2 regions of the Nocardia sp. N2S4-5 genome follow, and region 1 is predicted to be linked to the other one. Evidence: riboswitches for the same ligand, from Rfam matches in the RefSeq annotation. Region 1 holds a riboswitch; the other holds the start of a gene.
What was found. Region 1 has a riboswitch for cyclic di-AMP ahead of ACFMRZ_RS19100 (transglycosylase family protein). Riboswitches for the same ligand answer to the same signal wherever they lie in the genome.

Region 1 (10,029 bases):
CTCGGTGGCCAGGGAGTCCGTGGCGACATCGGTCGATTGGGCGGGGCGGGGCTCGTCGGTAACGGACAGGGATGCTTGGGCGTCGGCTTCCAAGCCGGGCTCCCGGCCCGTTTCCGGGCGGTCGCCGGTCACCGCGGCGCTGGTGTCCGCCGCGGCATCGGCGGGGTCCACCACGGTCGAAGCCGCCTCACCGGTGGTCTCCACGGGCGAGGCACCCGTCACCGCACTCGCGCGATTCTCGGACTCGCCCTCGTCAGCCGCCCCACCGGCAACAGCCGATTCAGCAGCCTCCCCGGCGGCGGCAACCGGATCGGTATCCGGCGACTCCTCCGCAATAGACGACTCGGCAACGGCAGGCGACTCGACACCGGCAACGGAATCGCCTTGCGCGGTGCCGTTCTGTACCGATCCGGCTTCCTCCCGCTCAGCACGCCCGGACTCGACAAAGCCCGACCGCGCGACATCTTCGGACGGCTCGTCGTGCCCGGACCCTGCCTCCTCGACACGCCCGGACTCTGCGGGCTGCTGTTCGGGAGTGGGGCGGAGTTGGGCGGTGGGGACGATTTCGACGGCGGCGTCGTCGTAGGCCTCGTAGAGAGGGGAACCGCCGCCGGTGGGGAGGACGGTGTCGGAGTGTGCGCCGCAACCGTATTCGGCGTGGACGACGTGGCCGTCGGCGCCCATGGCGTTGGAGCAGACGCCGAAGGCGGCGCGTAGGGCGCCGGCCAAGGGCACGAAGAAGCCGCAGACGCCGCAGGTGGCGGGGGCGGCGCGGGCCATGTCGGTGTCGGGGCCGTATTCGGTGTACCAGCGTTCGGCGGCCTCTTCGCGGCCCTCGCGGCTGAGCACCCGGCTGCGGCCCAGGCCGATCTCCTCGGCTACCTCGTCGACCACCGGGTCGCCGGTGATCAGGTACCCGGGGACCAGACGCGGGTCGTCGGGCTGCGAGGCCAGGAGATCGCCGGGCGCGAGGTCGCCGGGGCGCACCCGCTGGTCCCACGGCACGAACTCCGGGGCGACCAGCGCGTCCGGCCCGGGCAGCAGGGCGGACTCACTGACCGTCGCGTACTCGGCCTCCGGCGGCGCCGCCACCACCACGGCCCACTGCCAACCGGCATAGCCGGGCAGGGTGGCCGCGAAGTGGTGCGTGGCCGCACACTCGTCTTCCGCGGTGACGCCCAGATGCTCGCCGACACCCGTCGGCTGCAGCTCCGAGAGCGCACGACGAGCCAGGTCGACCGCCTCCGCGAGGATCGGTCGCACACCGGACTCCGAAACAGATACTGCGCTCACGTCCTACATTTTGCCGTATGAAGCGCAAACGCCGTGCGTGGGCCGCGACCGGACCGATCTTGCTGGCCGCGGTGGCCACCGGAACCGTCGCCTGTGACCGGTCGGACAGCGCTCCGCCGCTGCGTGTCGAGGTGGTGGCGACCCGCCCGCACGACCGCGCCGCTTTCACCGAGGGCCTCGAAATCCACGACGGCCTCCTCTACGAGAGCACCGGTCTCGAGGGCCGCTCCGATGTCCGCGCCACCGACCTGACGAACGCGGGCCGCACCGCGCGCGCCGACCTGCCCGCCGAATACTTCGGTGAGGGCATCACCCGGGCGGGCTCGATTGTGTGGCAACTCACCTGGAAGGACGAAACCGCCTTCGCCCGCGACCCGATCACCCTGGCCGAGCGCGCCCGCGTCCACTACGACGGCGAGGGCTGGGGCCTGTGCACCCGCGGCGACCGCCTGGTCATGAGCGACGGCAGCGACACCCTCACCTTCCGCGACCCCGCCACCTTCGCGGCGGTCGGCTCGATCCGGCTCACCAGCCACCGCAACGCGAGACTCAACGAACTGGATTGCGCCGCAGATGGTTCCGTATACGCCAACGTCTGGCACACCGACCACATCCTGCGCATCGATCCCGACAGCGGCGAGGTGCTGGGCGACATCGACGCGGGCGGACTGCTGTCTCCCGCCGAGCGCGCCGGTGTCGACGTGCTCAACGGGATCGCCCAGATTCCCGGCACCGATCGGTTCCTGATCACCGGCAAGTACTGGCCGACGCTGTTCGAGGTTCGCTTCGTCCCGGCGTGAACGGCCCGGCGGGACGCCCCATAGACTCGTTGTGTGGCTGCCTCCCGCGATTCCTCCGGAACCGATCCGGGTCCGTGGGACGGCGAGGAGTATCCGCTCAATCGGCGGCATCCCGGTTACGACCGGTATCCGCCGCCCCCGAGTGCCCCGCCCCGCCGTCCGCTGCCGCCGCTGCCCGATCGCGGCGGCGACCCCGACGTACCCGAATTCGTCACGCGCCGATTGGCCGCCGGGCAACCGCCCCGCGACCTGCCGCCGCAGGACCCGCAACCGGATCCACCGCCGCAGCCCGCGCCGGAACCACCGCCACCTGCGGATACCACGAAAATCAAGGGCCGCCAACGGGTCCCGCGCAAGTTGACGGTGACCCGGGTGGTCGCGATGCGCAGCATCGAGCTGACGGAGAAGGGTTTCCACTCCTTCCAGCGTGCGGCGAAGGCCGACGGCGCCGACCGGTCGGGACTCACCGCGCTGGTGTACGCGACGATGGCCAACTTCGCCCTCGACGCCGCCATCGCCGTCGCGCTGGCCAACACGCTGTTCTTCGCGAGCGCCACCGCCGAGTCGAAATCCAAGGTGGCGCTGTACCTGTTGATCACGATCGCCCCGTTCGCGGTGATCGCGCCGCTCATCGGACCGCTGCTGGACCGATTGCAGCACGGCCGCAGAGTAGCGCTGGCCGCCTCGTTCGCCGTGCGAATAGTGATCGCGTTCCTGTTGATCTTCAATGTCGACAGCTGGGCGCTGTATCCGCTCGCGCTGTGCATGATGATCCTCAGCAAATCGTTCGCGGTGCTGAAGAGTGCCGTCACGCCGCGGGTGCTGCCACCGGATATCGACTTGGTGCGCACCAATTCCCGGCTCACGGTGTTCGGTCTGGTGGGCGGGACGCTCGGCGCCGGCGCGGTGGCCGGTGTGGTCGCCGCGGTGGCCGGGTCGCCGGGCGCGCTGGTGTTCGCGGCGCTGATCGCCGCCGCCGGGGCGTATCTGAGCCTGCGCATTCCGTCCTGGGTGGAGGTCACCGAGGGGGAGGTGCCCGCGACCCTCGGCTACCACAAGAAGGACGCGGCGCCACAGAACGGGCAGCCGGTGAAACCGAGCCGCCGCCGCCAGCCGCTGGGACGGGCGGTGGTGACCGGGCTGTGGGGCAACGCCACGGTCCGGGTGCTCACCGGTTTCCTCACCTTCTACGTGGCCTTCGTCGCCAAGTCGACCGAGCACCGCCCCGTGCAGCAGGCGGCGATGCTGGGTGTGGTCGGCGCGGCGGCGGCGGTCGGCAACTTCACCGGCAATGCCTCGGGCGCTCGCATGAAGCTGGGCCGCCCGGCGCTGATCGTCGTGCTCTGCACGGCCGCGTGCACGGTGGTCGCCCTGTTCGCGATGCTGCTCGACAATCTGCTGGGCGCGGCGGCCGCGGCGCTGGTGGCATCCGGCGCGAGCGCGCTGGCGAAGGTGTCGCTGGACGCGTCGATTCAGGACGATCTGCCGCCGGAGTCGATCGCCTCCGGTTTCGGCCGTTCGGAGACGGTGCTGCAACTGGCGTGGGTGATCGGCGGCGCCGGCGGCGTGCTGCTGCCGACGGTGTACTGGAAGGGTTTCGCCGTCGTCACCGCGGTGCTGGCGATCGGATTGATCCAGACCTACGTGAGCTACCGTGGTCACTCGCTGCTGCCCGGCTGGGGCGGCAACCGGCCGCAACACGCGAAGCAGGAAGTACCCGGGATGCCCGGCGACCCGGCCCGTCCCGCCACCTCGAACTGACCCGACGAGTCGACAGGAAACCACGCCATGACCAAGCCCGGTACCCGCACGATCCTCGCGCTGGCGGTGGCTGCGGTACTCGTGGTGGTGGTCGCGATCGCGGCCGTGGTGGCCGTGGCGGTCCGCAATGCCGACGAGCCGGAACCGGAGATCACCGCGTACGCCCACGGCGCCTCGGCCACGGTCCCGCCGTACCGCTTCTGCACGGTGACGCAGTCCGACGCCAGCGGCCAACTAGGCCTGAATTGCCGCGAGAGCGCCACCACGGTCACCCTGCACACCCCCGCCGGCGCCCCCCTGCAACTGTCGCTCCCCCGCCACATCGCCGACGCCCCCTGGGTAATGGTGCTCGAGTACGACCTCCCCGACGGCACCGCAGTCCAGCGCCTCGCCTCCTACCGCGACTACCCCGAGGGCACGCTCGCCATCACCGTCCCCTCCCACCCCGAACCGGACCTGAGCCTGGCAGGCGTAGAAGTCCAACTGGTAGTCCCCACCCGAGACGAAACCGGCGCAGAATCCTTCGCCCCCTACCAGGCCTGGTCCATCCGAACCACCTGAGCGCCTGCTCCCGCCACCACCCGAGAAGCGCCGCCCCACAACACCTCTCGGAGCCCAAGGCCAGCCGACACCGCCACTTCCGCACTCCCCCAACCCGCACGCGCGAGTCTTACGAGCGCCCGTTCGCGGCCGGCTCGCGTCGGAGTGGTCGAGACGCATGCGCGAAGCGCGAGTCTCGACCACTCCGACGCGAGCCTCAGGGCCGCGAACACGCGACGCCGAAGGCGGCGCCAAAATTACTGATCAAGCTCCCGGGCCACCCCGCGCACGACCTCGGCGATCCGCTGCGCCATCTTGCGGTCGGGATACTTCCCCTTGCGCAGATCGGGCTGCACCTTCGCCTCAAGCAGCGTGATCATGTCCTCGATCATCCCGTGCAGGTCGTCGGGCGCCTGGCGCGGATGCGCCACGGGCTCCTTGCGTGTCTGGTTGCCGCGCACGGAGGGCAGCGGCTCCAGGAGTTTCAGGCTCAGCGCCTGCGGCCCGCGCCGCCCGGCCGCCATTCCGAACTCGACTCGTTGCCCGGGCTTCAACGCCTCGACACCCTTGGGCAACGCAGACGACCGAACATAGACGTCCTCACCCTCGTCCTGGGAAAGGAAGCCGAAGCCCTTTTCGACGTCGTACCACTTCACCCTGCCGGTCGGCACTGCGCTCACCCGTTCGTCATCGATGCCCGGACCTCCCGGGCACAACCCTTGTCCCGGAATCGATTCCGGGACTCGTCTGCGTGCGAAAAGAACGCGCCCTACACAGCTATGCAGGACGCGATTGCCATCGAGTCTACCCCGGTGCCGATCCGCTGAGCACACCAGTTTTACGGTGCAGTAATGCCCGAGTCCTCCCCGCACCGTCCACCGCGCCGATCCGGCGATTCGCTGATGTACGTGGCCCTGGGTCTGTTCGCGATCGGTGTGCTGGCTGTCGTCGCCATTTTCCTCACACCGATCGTGTCGGACAGTGATCCGGGGCTGTGGCTGTATCTGGTCGCGATGATCGGAACGCCGTTGGGATTGCTGCTCGCGGTGGTCTTCGCACTGTGGTCCGGCCGCCGCTCGCGGTAGCCGACCGGTATATGCCCAGTTCGTTATCGCACTACACATGTGATTCTCGTCACATCACGGTAGGGTCACGAGACGGTCACAACCGATGTATCACCGTGACACGCCGCACTCACCAGCACAGACGCGATATGGAAGGTGTTGCGCCGGATGGGGACCCGGCCATACACGCCGGTTACCAAATGGTGATTTTTCGCGGCAATCGTCGTACGGTCTAACGCAGCCGGGAGCAGTCCCGGAACCACCGGCCCGCCGCACCGAGCCTCGCCCCGCGGGTACGGACCCCGACGGAAGCAGGGGCGAGGGCGGGGAACCCACGTTCCCTACGCAGGGAAGCGGGATCGATCGCCACCGATCGGTTCCTTGGGGTGAAGTCCCACCGCACCGCAAGGTGCACCGGGACCGGACGGCCTCTCAGTCCGAACCCGACAGCTCACCTCGCAGGCGCGTACGAGAGGAAGACGACCCGATATGAGTGGACGCCATCGCAAGCCGACCAACACCGGCCGCACCGTCGCCAAGGTCGCCGTCACGGGTGCGATCGTGAGCGGCGCGGGTATCGCTCTCGCCGGGAACGCCTCCGCGGCACCCGACCAGGAGTGGGACAAGCTCGCGCAGTGTGAGTCCGGCGGCAACTGGGGGATCAACACCGGTAACGGGTACCAGGGCGGTCTGCAGTTCTCGCAGGGCACCTGGGCCGCGCACGGCGGCACCGACTACGCCCAGACCGCCAACCAGGCCAGCCGCGAGCAGCAGATCGCGGTCGCCGAGAAGGTCCTCGCATCCCAGGGTTGGGGCGCGTGGCCCTCCTGCTCCTCCCGTCTCGGACTGAACGGCAGCGCCGAGGCGCGCACCGCTCCGGCCGCCCCCGCCCAGCAGACGCCGCACTGGAGCCCGACGGCCCAGACCGAGGCCGCCCCGCAGCAGACCCAGCTGCCCGCCGACCGCAGCCAGGAAGTCTTCCAGGCCGTCGACAAGGCCCTCGCCGTCGCGCAGTCGCAGGGCATCCAGGTGCCCCAGCCCGCTCTCGACGTGCTGAACGCCGCGAAGGCCAACGGCGTGAAGCTGGACCCGCAGGTGGTCGATTTCTTCGCGGCGAACAAGGGCCTGCTGCCCAACTGAGCCTTCTCCGAAGCCTTTACGGCCTCGAATCCTTACGACAAGGCCCCCGCACCATCACGGTGCGGGGGCCTTGTCGTCGATTCGGTCAGCGGTTGATGACCGTGTGCGGGTGCACGTAGGGCACCTCTTCGGCAGGCACCGGAAATTCGGTGTCCTCCCCGTAGGGCGAGAGCCCACCGGAACGGGTCGACGAGAGTTCGGTCACCGCGTGGTCGCCGTTGGCGACCTTCGGCCAGCCGTTGTCGACATAAGGTTTCTTCGATTTGTTCACCACGGCCCAATTCTGGCATGGAACCGATCGGTCGCGTCCGCCTGCCGCGGCCGTGTGCGACGGCGGGCCAGCGGCACTGTGCGCCCGGCCGTACGCTGGATGGGATGACCACGACCGACGACGCACCCCGGGCCGGGGATGAGCACTCCACGACAGCCACCGGTTCCGTCGATGTCGCGTCGCTGGCCGATTGGCTGGCCGCCCGTTCGGACGACGAATTGGTGACCCTGCTGGAACTGCGCCCCGATCTGGCGGTGCCGCTGCCGTCCTCGATGTCGGTGCTGGCCGCCCGCGCCGAGCAGCGCGCCTCGGTGCTGCGCGCCACCGACGAACTCGACACCCTCGATTTCGCGGTGATCGAGACCCTGGCCGTGCACCACGCGGCCGTCCCGGACCGCCACGCCACCCCGCTCCCCCGCGCCCGCCTGCACGAGTTGCTCGGCGACCGCGTGGCGCGGACGGCCGTCGACGCCGCCGTCGACCGGCTGACCGCCCGCGCCCTCGCGTGGGGGGCCGACGAGCTGTACCTGGTGGCCGCCGCCAAGGACGCGCTGCCGTGGCCGCTCGGCAGCACCACCGAGATCCCGGACGCGCTCACCGAACCGGAAATCGTTGCGGCCCTGGCCGGGATCGGCTCTCCCGAGCGGGCGCTGCTGGACAAGCTGGCGACCACCGGTCCGCGGGGGCGCACCCGCGATGCCGCGCCGGGCACGCCGCCGGACCGGCCGATCCAGCGCCTGCTGGCGGTGCGGCTGCTCGACTGGGTCGACGAGGAGACCGTCGAACTGCCGCCCGCGGTGGGCCAGGTGCTGCGCCGCGAGCCGGTCAGCGACCCGCACGCGCTGCGGCCGCCGCGACCCGAACTCACCAAGCACACCGCCGCCGATACCAACGCGGCCGCCGCGACCGAGGCCGGTGAGCTGCTGCGGCACTGCGCCGACATCATCGAGGTGCTGGCGCAGGCGCCCGCGCCGGCGCTGCGCTCGGGCGGCCTGGGCGTACGCGAACTGCGCCGCATCACCAAGCACACCGGGATCGAGGAGAGCCGGGTGGGCCTGCTGGCGGAGGTACTGGCGGCGGCGCGCCTGCTGGACAAGGGAACTCCGGAACCGCCGCCGCCGGGCGATTCCGTCGACGACTACTGGGCCCCCACCGCGGCCGCGGACGGCTGGCTGGACGGCCCGGCGGCCCGGCGCTGGGCGGTACTGGCCCAGGCGTGGCTGGAGCTGGACCGGTTCCCGTGGATGATCGGCGGGCGCGACGCGAACGACAAGCCGCTGGCCGCGCTCTCGCTCGAGCTGCGCAATGTGCACGCGATCCGGGATCGGCGGGCCGTGCTGGCGCTGCTGGCCGAGCAGCCGCCCGGAGCCGCCGTGACACCGACGGATATCGCGCGCGTGCTGGCGTGGCGGCAACCGCGCTGGCGCAGGCACTTCCGCACCGAGGCGGTCGAGCGCACGCTGACGGAGGCGGGCGCGCTCGGGCTCGTCGGCCGTGGGGCCCTCACCTCGGCGGGGCGCGCACTGCTGCACGGCAGTACCTCCGACGCCGAGGCCGAGATGGAGTCCGCCCTGCCGGACCCGGTGGATCACGTACTGGTACAGGCGGATCTGACGATCGTCGCGCCCGGGCCGCTGGTGGCGGATCTCCAGAGCCGCATCGCACTGGTGGCCGATGTCGAATCCGCGGGCGCGGCAACGGTGTACCGGATCGGCGAGTCGTCGGTGCGGCGGGCGCTCGACGCCGGGATGACGGCGGCCGAACTGCACCAGCTGTTCGCGGCGCACTCGCGCACTCCCGTGCCGCAGTCGCTGACCTACCTGATCGATGACGTCGCGCGCCGGCACGGTCGGCTGCGGGCCGGGATGGCGCAGTCGTTCGTGCGCAGCGAGGATCCGGCGCTGCTCGCCGAGGTGCTGGTGACCCCGGTCGCCGAGCGGCTGGCGCTGCGCGCGGTCGCCCCGACCGTGGCCATCTCGCAGGCCGCGCTCGGCGAGGTGCTCGAGCAGTTGCGCGCCGCGGGTTTCGCTCCGGCGGGCGAGGATTCGTCGGGCACGATCGTCGACCTGCGCCCGCGCGGGGCCCGCATCCCGGCCCGGACCAATGCCCGGCAGGCGTGGCGGCCCACCCCGCCCAACAGCGAGCAACTGCGGCTGCTGGTGGGCGAGCTGCGGGCCGGGGAGAAAGCCGCACAGGCCCGTTCGGGGCAGGCGGTCCGGTCGGACGGCAGCCGCAACAGCACCGCGGCCACCATGGCCCTGCTGCAACTGGCGGCGCGGGTGCGGCGGCCGGTGCACATCGGTTACGTCGATGCCCAGGGCGTCGCCAGCCAGCGTGTGGTGGAGCCGTTGAAGGTGGCCGGCGGGCAGTTGGATGCCCTGGACCCCGTCACCGGATCGGTCCGGCATTTCGTACTGCACCGCATCGCCTCGGTGGCGCTGGTGGATCAGTAAGCCCGCTCAGGCCTTCGGATTGACCATGCAGAACGTGGTTTTCGGCTCGGACAGCAGAAGGTAGGTCGCGTTCGGCTCGCACAGGGACGGGTCGTCGCGGCCCTCGATGCGCGCGACCACTTTCACCGTTGCCGCCGTGGACGCGCAGTCCGCGTAGGCGAATCCGGTGTCGCGGTCCTGGTGATAGCAGCTGCCCGGCTTGAGATTCGGCGCCAGGCACAGGAACGCCGTGGTGCCGCCGTGGAAAGTCTCCTCGTAGGAGGAATATTCGCGGCCGCAGTCGGCCCGGGTCGGCGAGGTGGACATCACCGTGTAGACGGCCCGCTCCGACACGCAGTCGACCGGTTCGGTCCGGGAGTCGGTGGTCGAGCCCTCGATGACGTGAATGCAGTCGCCGACCTGTGCCCTGGCGGTGTCGGTGCGGCTCGCGCTCTGCACAGCCGAACAACCCGCCGCCAGGGCGGCCGTCGCGAGTACTGCCGGGACGACGACGGCGCAGCGCCCTCGAAAACCCCGGTGCACTCGAAAACCCTGTCGCACTCGAAAACCCTTTGCGCCCAACGGTTCACGCCGATCGTGACGGATACCCCGGGCGGAGAAATGCCGCAGGGTCAGCGGAACATGCCGAGGCCGTACAGGGCCAGCAGATTGAAGTTGAGCATCCGCGGCAGAAAGCCGGTCAGCAGCTGCAGTTCGAAGAGGTTCAC
Region 2 (10,029 bases), 830 kb from region 1:
TAGATAGCTGTAGATAGCCCTGGCAACCGGCATCACCCGCCGTGCCGCCGCTTGACAGGGGACGGCCGGGTGTGGAGTGCTGGCAGTGTGTTCGGGTGAGACGACCGGTTCCCAGCGGAGGGCGGGATGTTGTTGCGGCCAGGGCAGATATTCGCGGGCTACACGATCGTGCGGACCCTCGGTGCGGGCGGTATGGGCGCGGTGTACCTCGCCGACGATCCCGAACTGCCGCGGCGGGTGGCGTTGAAGGTGCTGGACGAGCGACTGGGCGCTAATCCCCGCTACCGCAGCCTGTTTCGCCGCGAGGCGGAGATGGCGTGCCGGCTCGATCACCCGAACGTGGTGTCGGTGTACAACCGCGGCGCCGAGGACGACGCGCTGTGGATAGCGATGCAGTACGTGCCCGGTACCGACGCCGGTGAGCTCATCCGCCGCGAGCCCGCCGGGCTGGCCCCCGAACGCGCCGCGGGCATCGTCTGCGCGGCCGCGCGCGGACTGCAGCACGCCCACGATCAGAACCTGCTGCACCGCGACGTGAAGCCGTCGAACCTGTTGGTGGCCGACGGTGACGACGGCGACCGGATCCTGGTCGTCGATTTCGGGCTGGCCCGCACCGTCGACGCGGACGCCACCGTGACCGAAACCGGTTGGCTGGACTGCACTCCCGCGTACGCGGCCCCGGAGGTGCTCGCGGGCCGCTCCGCGGATCGGCGCGCCGACATCTACTCCCTGGGCGCCACCCTGCTCGCACTGCTCACCGGCGGGCACCCGGCGGGGCGGTCGCCGCGCCCGGAGGCCAGGTCCACCCGGCCCGACGACGCCACGCACGCCCCGACCCGCGCCCAGGCCGAGGTGCCGCCCGGACTGGACGCCGTGATCGCGCGGGCCATGGCGGACGACCCCGATGCGCGATTCCAGAGTTGCACCGAATTCGCGGCGGCGGTGACCACGGTCCTGCGCGGTGGTGCGGCGCCGGGCGGCACGGCGGCTCCGAGCCGTGCCCGGCGATGGTCGCGCTGGACGGCGATCGCCGGTGCGGTCACCGCGGCGGCCGTCGCCGGTGTCGTGGGAGCCCTTGTCGCACAACCGGATAAGCCCGCCGGGTCGTCCGGCGCGCCGCACAGCAGTGCCGCACCGGTGACGAGCAAGCACTGCTTCTGGCGCGCCCGCGTCCCGGTCGGCGGCGGCGCGTACGCGCAATTGCCCAGCGGCGCAGCCGATCACGACGACGGCAGGTGCCTGCTCGGCGTCGGCGACCAGGGCGACTCGGTGGCCGCCCTGCAGCAGGCGCTCACGCTGTGCCAGCACATCCCGCTGACCGTGAGCAGCGCCTACGACAACGCGACCCGCAATGCCGTGCAGCATCGGCAGACCGAATCCGGCGCGGCGGTCGACGGCATCTACGGGCCGGAAACGCGCTCGAAGGCATTGCGCTGGCCCGTATTCCGGGAATCCGACGGCGGCTTCGACGGGCGCTGCGTCCACCTGCCGTGATTCCGGTCTAGGTACTGACGCTGCGCAGGTAGCGCCCGAAGTGCGGAACCGTGAAGCCGATGGTGCCGCGCTCGGCGGAGTAGATCAATCCCTTCTTGATCAGCCCGTCGCGGGCCGGTGACAGCGAGGCGGGCTTGCGACCCAGCTCCTTGGCGACCGCCGCCGTTGCCACCGGACCGTCGTCGCCGGACAGATCGGCCATGGCGCGCATGTACTCTCGCTCGGCGGGGGTGGCCCGCTCGTACCGGGAGCCGAAGAAGCCGACCGCCAATTCCTCTTCGGCGGCGGGCGCGGCCAATTCGACGTCCTCGGCGCCGATCGGGCTCTGCGCCGCCACATCCCAGGTCGCCTTGCCGTAGGCCTGCACGAAATACGGGTAGCCATCGGCCTTGTGGTACAGCACATCCAGTGCCGACTCGGTGAACTTCACCTGTTCCCGTTCGGCGGGCGCGATCAGGGCCAGGTCGGCGGCCTCACGGTCCAACCGGTCGATCTTGTGGTAGCCGAACAGTCGCTCGGAGTAACTCTTCGACGCCGAGAGCACCGCGGGCAGATGCGGCAGGCCCGCGCCCACCACGATCAGCGGCGCCGCCTCCTGGCTCAGCTCGTGGCACGCGCCGCAGATCGCGGAGATGTCAGCCGGGCCCAGGTCCTGCATCTCGTCGATGAAGATCGCGATGCCGACGCCGCTGTCCTGCGCCAGCTGACCGGCCTCCATCAGCAGCTCCACCAGATCGATCTCGATATCGCCGGAATCCGCGCGCCCGGTGACGGCCGGGACGTCGATGCCGGGTTGCCACCGCTCACGCATGCCCTTGTCGGCCGTGGCCCGCAGGGCGAAGGCCTTCAGGATGCCCAGGAAATCGTCCACCATCTCCGGATTGCGGTGCGCCACGGCGACCTGCCGCACCGCCATGTGCAGCGCGGAGGCCAGCGGCCGGCGCAGTTCCTGGTCGGGCCGGGCCTCCAATTTGCCGGTGCCCCAACCGCGCGAGCGGGCGATGGAACGAAGCTGGTTGAGCAGGACCGTCTTTCCGACGCCGCGTAGTCCGGTGAGCATCACGCTGCGCTCGGGACGTCCGCGCGAGACGCGCTCGAGCACGATGTCGAAGGTGTCGAGTTGCTTGGCGCGTCCGGCGAGTTCGGGCGGTCGCTGACCGGCGCCGGGGGCATACGGATTCCGCACGGGGTCCATGCCCGTACACCGTAGCCTCTCGTGACCACATTCTCGTGGCATCTACGGAAAGCCCTAGAGATAGCTATCGTCCGGCATGCGCGCATCGAGAACGGCTACCTACGCTGGAGAATGTCATGAAACCGGTCCCAGCGCAGGGAGAGTCATGTCGGAGGAACCCGTCCCCACCGTCGTCGAGGTCGTCGAATCCTGGAACGTGCCCGAGAACGCTCCGGTGGCCACTCACATCCGCCGCAACATCCTGTCGGCGATCGCGCAGGGCTTCGACGATCCCCAACTGGTCGCCGATCTCGCCGTCGGCCCGCTGGTGATGGCGCTGGGACGGCTGGAGGTCGAACTGGCCGAGGCGCGCGAACGGATCAGCGCGCTGGAACGGACATTGCAGACGCGTGGCGGTTCGGACAACTGAGCGCGTCCGGGACGGTAACGCCGGCGCTTCTCGGTTCGATAACACCCTTGCCAGCAGTGATGCGGAGTCGTTATCACCGGCCCGAATACGCGAAATCGAAAGCTGTCCTGGGGGTTCGCGGACGCTGCCGAACACGCTGCGCTGTGGGGTGGACAACACGGCGCGCTCGTCGTAATCTCTTCGTGACCCGATGGAGTCAGTCGCTTCGCAGGCGAGGCGGCCCATCGAGTTACCGCCTAATCGGTGGCCGGGTGGGCAGCCCGATCACCGAGCCGGGGACCCAGGTTTGTGGGGTGAATCCCTTTCGGCCACACGGTCGAAGGGTAGGGCCGAACTTCCCGGCCCGAACCCGTCAGCTAACCCGGTCGGTGGGTGGGCAGGAAGAAACAGGAGACTCAGCTCGGTGGGTAAACACAGCTTGCAGCGGGAATCTCGGCTCCCGAATTCCGTGAAGGGTGCGCTGGTTTTCGGCGCCGTCGCCGCTTCCACTGGTGCTATGCCGGCCATTTCGGCGCAGGCAGCGACCATCAACGTCCCCGGCTTCGGCAACTTCGACGTGCCGCTCGGCCCCGAGTACGACCAGCAGGTCGCTCAGGCCAACCAGGCACTCGCCGACCACGCCGACGAGATCAAGGGCTTCCAGCAGTCCATGGCGGCGCCGCAGGCCATGGCGCCCGGCCCGGCCGCGCCCGGCTTCGGCGGCCTGTTCGACCAGCAGAAGCCGAACAGCAACGGCGACATCGCCCTCGATGCCGCGCGCAGCAAGATCGGCGCCCAGTACGTCTGGGGCGGCAACGGCCCGAACGGCTTCGACTGCTCCGGCCTGGTGAAGTGGGCCTACAAGCAGGCCGGAATCGACCTGCCGCGCACCAGCTTCGAGCAGTCGCACGTCGGCAAGCCGGTCGCCTTCCAGGACCTGCAGCCGGGCGACCTGATCATCCAGAACGGCGGCGGCCACGTGGCCATGTACGCCGGTGACGGTCAGATCCTGCACGCGCCGCAGGCCGGTGAGCCCGTCGAGTACTCGCACCTGAACCCCGACACGATCGTCACCGCGCGTCGCGTCGCCTGACCTATTGCCTCGCTCCGCCCGCGCGTAATCTTCTGAACGTATGCGCGGAGAGACGGATCAGACACTCGGCACCGCCCGGATCAATTCCTGGGTGTGGGCGGTGCGCTTGTTCAAAACTCGATCGGCGGCCGCGACGGCCTGCCGAGCAGGGCATGTCCGCGTCAACGGCGTCGCGGTCAAACCCGCTCACCAGATCAAGTCCGGCGACGAAGTCCGCGTGCGAGTGCACGGCGTAGAACGCATCGTCGTCGTGGAACGCGTCATCGCCAAGCGCGTGGGTGCGGCCATCGCCGCCCAATGCCTGATCGACAAGTCCCCACCGCCGCCCGCGCCGGAAATCCTCGCCACCATGCCCCGCCGCGATCGCGGCTCCGGCCGCCCCACCAAACGCGAACGGCGTGAAACGGACCGCCTACTCGGCCGCGATCCGGACTGATCGGGTTCGCTGTGCGCATGTCGCCTTGCCGATAATTCCGCGATACCCAAGGCATTCCTTACGGCTGGACCCGGTCAAGGCGAATCGCGGTGGCGCGCAGGGCGAATGTTCTCCGCGAGGGCCGCGCTCAGCGAGGCGACCGGCGGGCGGCCGGGCAGGGTGGTGAGGTCGTCGGCCACGCTGCGGGGGCGGACGTGGGCCGGGCGTTGGGGGATCGCGTCACGCAGTCTGGTTGCCATCGGTGAGGTATCGCCGGTCGGGGTGTAGTCCAGCGCCAGCAGGGTCGGCGTGCGATGGGCGAGTGCGACGGACAACACGGCGGTGCCGCGCGCCACGTCGAACGGCGTCACACCGGCCCGGCGCCAGCGCGCGTCGGTCGTGGGAGTGACCGGGCCGGAAATCCAATGGCCCCAGCCGATGCTGCGCACCCGGTCGTCGACGCGGTTGCGCGCCAGCGCGTCCAGGGCGGCGTGCGCGGCGGCGTCGGCGGCCTGCCCCGGCGCGCCGAGCGCACCGGTGGCCGAGGAGGACAGCAGCACGAAATCGATCGGATCGGCCGCCGTGAGATCGATCAGATGGCGGGCCGCACCGGCTCTGGGTTCGAACAGCTCCGCCAGCAGAGTCGGTGTCACAGTGGCGAATTCGGCGTCGCGCCGGACACCGGCCGCGTGCACCGCGCCCCGGATGGTGGATCCGCACGCCCGGATGTCGAACAGCGCGTTGGCCAGATCGGCGCGATCGGTCACGTCGCAGCGGACCACGACGATCCGGTCGTCCAGACCTTCGAGGAGCTGCGGCAGCGGGCGCGGCGTGCGGGTCAGCACCACCAGGTCGCGGGCGCCGGCGTCGAGCAGCCAGCGCGCGGCCACCGAACCGAGCGCGCCGAGACCACCGGTCACCACATATGTGCCCTCGGGCCGCACGCCGATCGGCGCGGGAGCACCGGGCGCGGTCCGGAAACGCCGCGCGGTGACCGTATGCTCGAAGATCCGAACTTCCTGCGGCCCAGCGGGTTCCAGCACGAGATCCGCCACCGGCGCGGGGTCGTCGTCGGAGGTCCAGATCAGCCGGGTCGGTATTCGCGACTCCAATTGCAGGGACCGGACCAGACCGGCGATCGCGTGCTGTGTCAGCGAGGCTCGATCGGTCAGCACCACCGTCAAGGTCGCGACCGCCGTGCTGTCCTGCAGTCGCTGCAGTACATCGAGCGCCCCGGCGACGCCCGTGGTCACCGGTCCCGGCAGTTCCGGCGTCGACCACACCAGCGCTACCGCCGTCGGCACCGCGTGATCGGCCAGCATCGACGCGACGATCGGCCCGGCGTCCACCGGATCACGCGTGATCCGCAGCGCCGGAATGCGGCGACTCAAGTGCTCCTCGAGTCCCGCCGCCGCCGCGGACTCGCCCACCACGAGTCCCTGATAGAACGGCGGATCCGCCGGCACGCCCCGATCCGACCGCTCGACCGGCACCCAGCACTCCTCGTTGAGAATCGATGCCGCCCACTCCGTAGCGGTCGCCACCGTGGGGTCGTATACGGCCGCCCCGCGCAGAGCCTCCGTCGTATCGGCCGAATGCCTTGGCATTTCGGCACTTTCGCCCGCCGCTGGTTCCGTGAGGGAGGAGCGAGCGTCGACCGGCCGGATGCCCTCCGAGCCCGAGGCGGACGAAGCTCCCGCCGTGCGAGCATCGTCGTCCCGTGAGTCGGTGGCGCGCGAGTCGGCCGAACGAATGTCGGTTCGGCCATCGTCGGCTCGGGTGTCGGCACTCCGAATGCGGGGCTCGGTGGTCTGGGAATCGGCCGGAGAAATGTCGGTGCTGATGCGCGCGGGTGCGGTCAGCCGACCGCCCGCGTACAGCCGGGCCACTGCCTCCAGGAAGGACTCGGCCTCGTTGTCGCCGACCACGAGGGGGTATGTCGAGTCGGCGAAGGCCGGGTTGTCGCGGACGGCGGAGGTGAGTGTCGGGTCGGGAGCTATCTCCACCACTGTCGACAGGCCGTTCGCGGCGGCCGCGGCCAGCGCCGCGTCCAATTCCACCGCACCCGAGGCGTTCTCGGCCCAGTACTCGGCGGTGAGGTCGGCGTCGGTGCTGACGTGCCCGCGGCGCACGGTCGAGTAGAAGGGTACGCGGGGTGTGCGCGCCAGCATCCCGTCGAGCCGAGAGGCGAACTCCGGCAGCGCATCCTGGTCGGTGCGGACATGTGTCAGCGGGTCGACGGTGCTGAGCCGGGCGGGCAGTCCGCGCCGCCGGGCGCGCCGCACCAGCGTCTCGACGTAGCGCGGCACTCCGGTCACCACCACCGAACGAGGGCCGTTCACCGTCGCGATCGAGATCGCCGACCGCATCGGCTCCACCAACCGCCGCACATCCTCGGCCGCCGCCTCCACCACGGCCGCCGCCCCCGGGTCCGCCAGCCGCGCCAAGGTGTGCCCGCGGGTGGTGACGACACGCGCGCCGTCGGCCGGTGTCAGCGCACCGCTGACCACCGCGGCCGCGACCTCCCCCGCCCCGTGCCCCACCACCGCGTCGGCACGAATTCCCCACGCCCGCACCAGCTCCGCGAGCGCGAGCTGATAGACGTACAGCGCCGGTTGCACCGCATCGGCCGTCTCCAGACTCTTCGCGAACCCGTGCCGCGGCGTCCACACGCGCCGACCACCGGCCCGCACCACGGCTTCCGTCGCGGCATCCACCGTCCGCGCGAAGACCGGATACCGCGCCGCCAGCGCCCGCCCCATCCGACCCTGCTCCCCACCCGGCCCGGAGAACAGAAACAACACCCCACTCATCGCCCCACCCCGGCAGCCGTCCGGCCCAGCGCCCCGCAATACGCCCCGCATACCTCATCCGACACCACCGGGCAGCCACCGCGCAGCGGCCACCGCCGTGACAGCGCACCGACCCAGCGCTGAAAACCGTTGCACGGCAAAGCCTGACGCCGCACTTCCCGCCGGTCACCGTCCGGCCGTTGCTCGGTGAATGTGACAGTGCGGCACCGCGGTACGTGGCGTGTGCGGGGTTGTTGCCGGGGCCTTGCGGAGGTGGGTGGGGGAGGGGCGGTGGGTGCTGGCGCCGCGTTCCGGCCCGCTGCGGCGGGTGCGGTGGACGGGCTGGGCGGGGGCTCCGTCATGGCGTCGCGTAAGGCTCGATCGTCTTGCTGTGACCCATCTGGGTGCTCCCTCCCGCATCCGGTGGAGATCACCGGCCGTCAGGTGTCCCCCGGCGATTATGCCGAGAACTTGCCCTGCGGAGAAGAGGCTTCCGGGGCGTCGCGCCGATCGAATAACGTGGCGCTGTGGACCAACCGACCATCCAGCCGGACCTCGCCGCCGGGCGACCCGCCACCGCACACGCCTTGGCCGACTGCTGTTCCGCGTTGTTCGCGACCCCGCGTCGCCTGTTGCGGCCGCGCCGCCCGGACCCCGTGTTCCTCGCGAGTCTGACGGCGGCCGAGCTGCCGCCGGCCCGCGCGAAGGTCGCGCTGACCGCGCTGGTGCAGGCCCGCACCTCGGCGCCGGCCGCCGTCGTCGCGGAGGGGCTACGCACGCTGCGCTCGCTGCCGATGGCGATGGGCGCCTTCCTGATCGAGCATCCGCGGGCCCGGTTCCTGGTGGACCCGGCGATCTGCGCGGCCGTGCACAAGCGCGTACTGCCCGGTATGCCGTTCCCGGTCGGCCTGTTGGTCTCGCCCGAGAAACCGGTGCTCGGCCTCGCCGACGCGCTGGCCGGTCGCGACCTGTCCGGCGACGACATCGATTTCGCGCTGGCGACGCACCTGCACTGGGACCACATCTCCGGCCTGCTCGACATGCCGGAGTCGCTCGAATTGCGCGTTCCCGCAATGGAATACGAATGGGCGATGAACGGTGACACCGCGCCCTACGGCGTGGTCCGCGCGCCCCTGCGGGACCGCCGGATCGGCAATATCGAACTCGACGGTCCGCCCGTGCTCACCTTCACCCGCAGCCACGACCTGTTCGGCGACGGCGCGGTGATCCTGGTCGACCTGCCCGGCCACACCCCCGGCAGCATCGGCGTGCTGCTCGCGGTCGACGACGGCACCCGCGTCCTGCTGGTCGGCGACGCCATCTGGAACACCGTGCAGATCGAGCTGATTCGAGAGAAGGCGCCCATGCCGGGCAGGCTTTTCGACGCCGACCGCGACAAGACCTTCGAAACCGTCCAGCGCCTGCACGCGCTACCCGCGGGCATCGAGGTCATCGCCAGCCACGACTACAACGCGGTACTCGCCCGCGCGTAGGGGCGTGGTCCGCTCACCCCACGAAAGACGCGAGCCGATCGTTGATCAGCCCCTCCGCCTCCGCGACCATGCGGGAGATCAGCTCCGCGCAGGTGGGGATGTCGTCGATGAGCCCCTGTACCTGCCCCGCGGACCAGATCCCGGCGTCGAGATCGCCCTCCTCGAATACCCGTCGGCCGCGGGCGCCGGCGACCAGGTCGCGGACGTCTTCGAAGGTGCCGCCGGCCGCTTCGATCTCGACGACCTTGCGGCTGATCTCGTTGTCGGCCACGCGGGCGGTGTTGTGCATGGTGCGGAAGATGAGCTGGGTGTCGCGTTCGCTGTGGGCGACGATCCGCTCCTTCACCTTCTGGTGCACCGCCGACTCCTGCGTGCACAGGAACCGGGTGCCCATGTTGACCCCGTCCGCGCCCAGCGCCAGCGCCGCCACCAGCCCGCGGGCATCGGCGATGCCGCCCGAGGCGATGATCGGGATCTCCAGGGCCTTGGCGGCGGCGGGGATCAGGATCAGGCCCGGCACATCGTCCTCACCCGGATGTCCGGCGCATTCGAAGCCGTCGATGGACACGCCGTCCACGCCGATCTTCTGCGCCTTGAGCGCGTGCCGGACGCTGGTGCACTTGTGCAGCACCTTGACCCCGGCGTCCTTGTAGTACGGCAGGAAGGGCTCGGGGTTGCTGCCCGCGGTCTCGACGATCTTCACCCCCGATTCGACGATCGCCCGGACGTACTCCTCGTACGGCGGCGGGTTGATCGACGGCAGGATCGTCACGTTCACGCCGAACGGCTTGTCGGTGAGTTCGCGGGCGCGTGCGATCTCGTTGCGCAGATCGTCGGGGGTGGGCTGGGTGAGCGCGGTGATGAAGCCGAGGCCACCGGCGTTCGCGACGGCCGCCACCAGTTCGGCCCGGCCGACCCACATCATGCCGCCCTGCACGATCGGATGCTCGATGCCGAATTCCTCGGTGAACCTGGTCCGCAACATCGGTTGTCCTCCCTGCTGTCCGCCCGCGGGCACACGCGCTCGCGGTTGGGCTCGATGGTGGCACGGGTACGATGCCGAGTTCAACCTCGATGTAAGTCGCAGTTTGCTAAACGCCTGACAGACGCTGATGCCCTGTCGGCCGCGTAGGCTGTCCTCATCTCCAGATATTTGCCC

Region 2: another riboswitch for cyclic di-AMP. It lies ahead of ACFMRZ_RS22995 (C40 family peptidase); the one in region 1 lies ahead of ACFMRZ_RS19100 (transglycosylase family protein).

The regions. Positions count from the first base shown of each region.
Region 1 covers NZ_JBIUPM010000001.1:4,190,974-4,201,002, forward strand. The annotation lists partial or broken gene ACFMRZ_RS19070 (DUF3027 domain-containing protein) at 555-1,293, opposite strand; gene ACFMRZ_RS19075 (glutaminyl-peptide cyclotransferase) at 1,311-2,093, shown strand; gene ACFMRZ_RS19080 (MFS transporter) at 2,127-3,854, shown strand; gene ACFMRZ_RS19085 (DUF2771 domain-containing protein) at 3,882-4,415, shown strand; gene ACFMRZ_RS19090 (cold-shock protein) at 4,652-5,065, opposite strand; gene ACFMRZ_RS19095 (hypothetical protein) at 5,246-5,479, shown strand; cyclic di-AMP (ydaO/yuaA leader) riboswitch at 5,752-5,938, shown strand; gene ACFMRZ_RS19100 (transglycosylase family protein) at 5,948-6,598, shown strand; gene ACFMRZ_RS19105 (hypothetical protein) at 6,684-6,872, opposite strand; gene ACFMRZ_RS19110 (helicase-associated domain-containing protein) at 6,974-9,322, shown strand; gene ACFMRZ_RS19115 (hypothetical protein) at 9,329-9,760, opposite strand.
Region 2 covers NZ_JBIUPM010000001.1:5,021,814-5,031,842, forward strand. The annotation lists gene ACFMRZ_RS22980 (protein kinase) at 127-1,494, shown strand; gene ACFMRZ_RS22985 (AAA family ATPase) at 1,502-2,689, opposite strand; gene ACFMRZ_RS22990 (hypothetical protein) at 2,835-3,098, shown strand; cyclic di-AMP (ydaO/yuaA leader) riboswitch at 3,322-3,484, shown strand; gene ACFMRZ_RS22995 (C40 family peptidase) at 3,595-4,170, shown strand; gene ACFMRZ_RS23000 (RNA-binding S4 domain-containing protein) at 4,211-4,606, shown strand; gene ACFMRZ_RS23005 (SDR family NAD(P)-dependent oxidoreductase) at 4,681-7,398, opposite strand; gene ACFMRZ_RS23010 (MBL fold metallo-hydrolase) at 7,905-8,870, shown strand; gene ACFMRZ_RS23015 (NAD(P)H-dependent flavin oxidoreductase) at 8,884-9,855, opposite strand.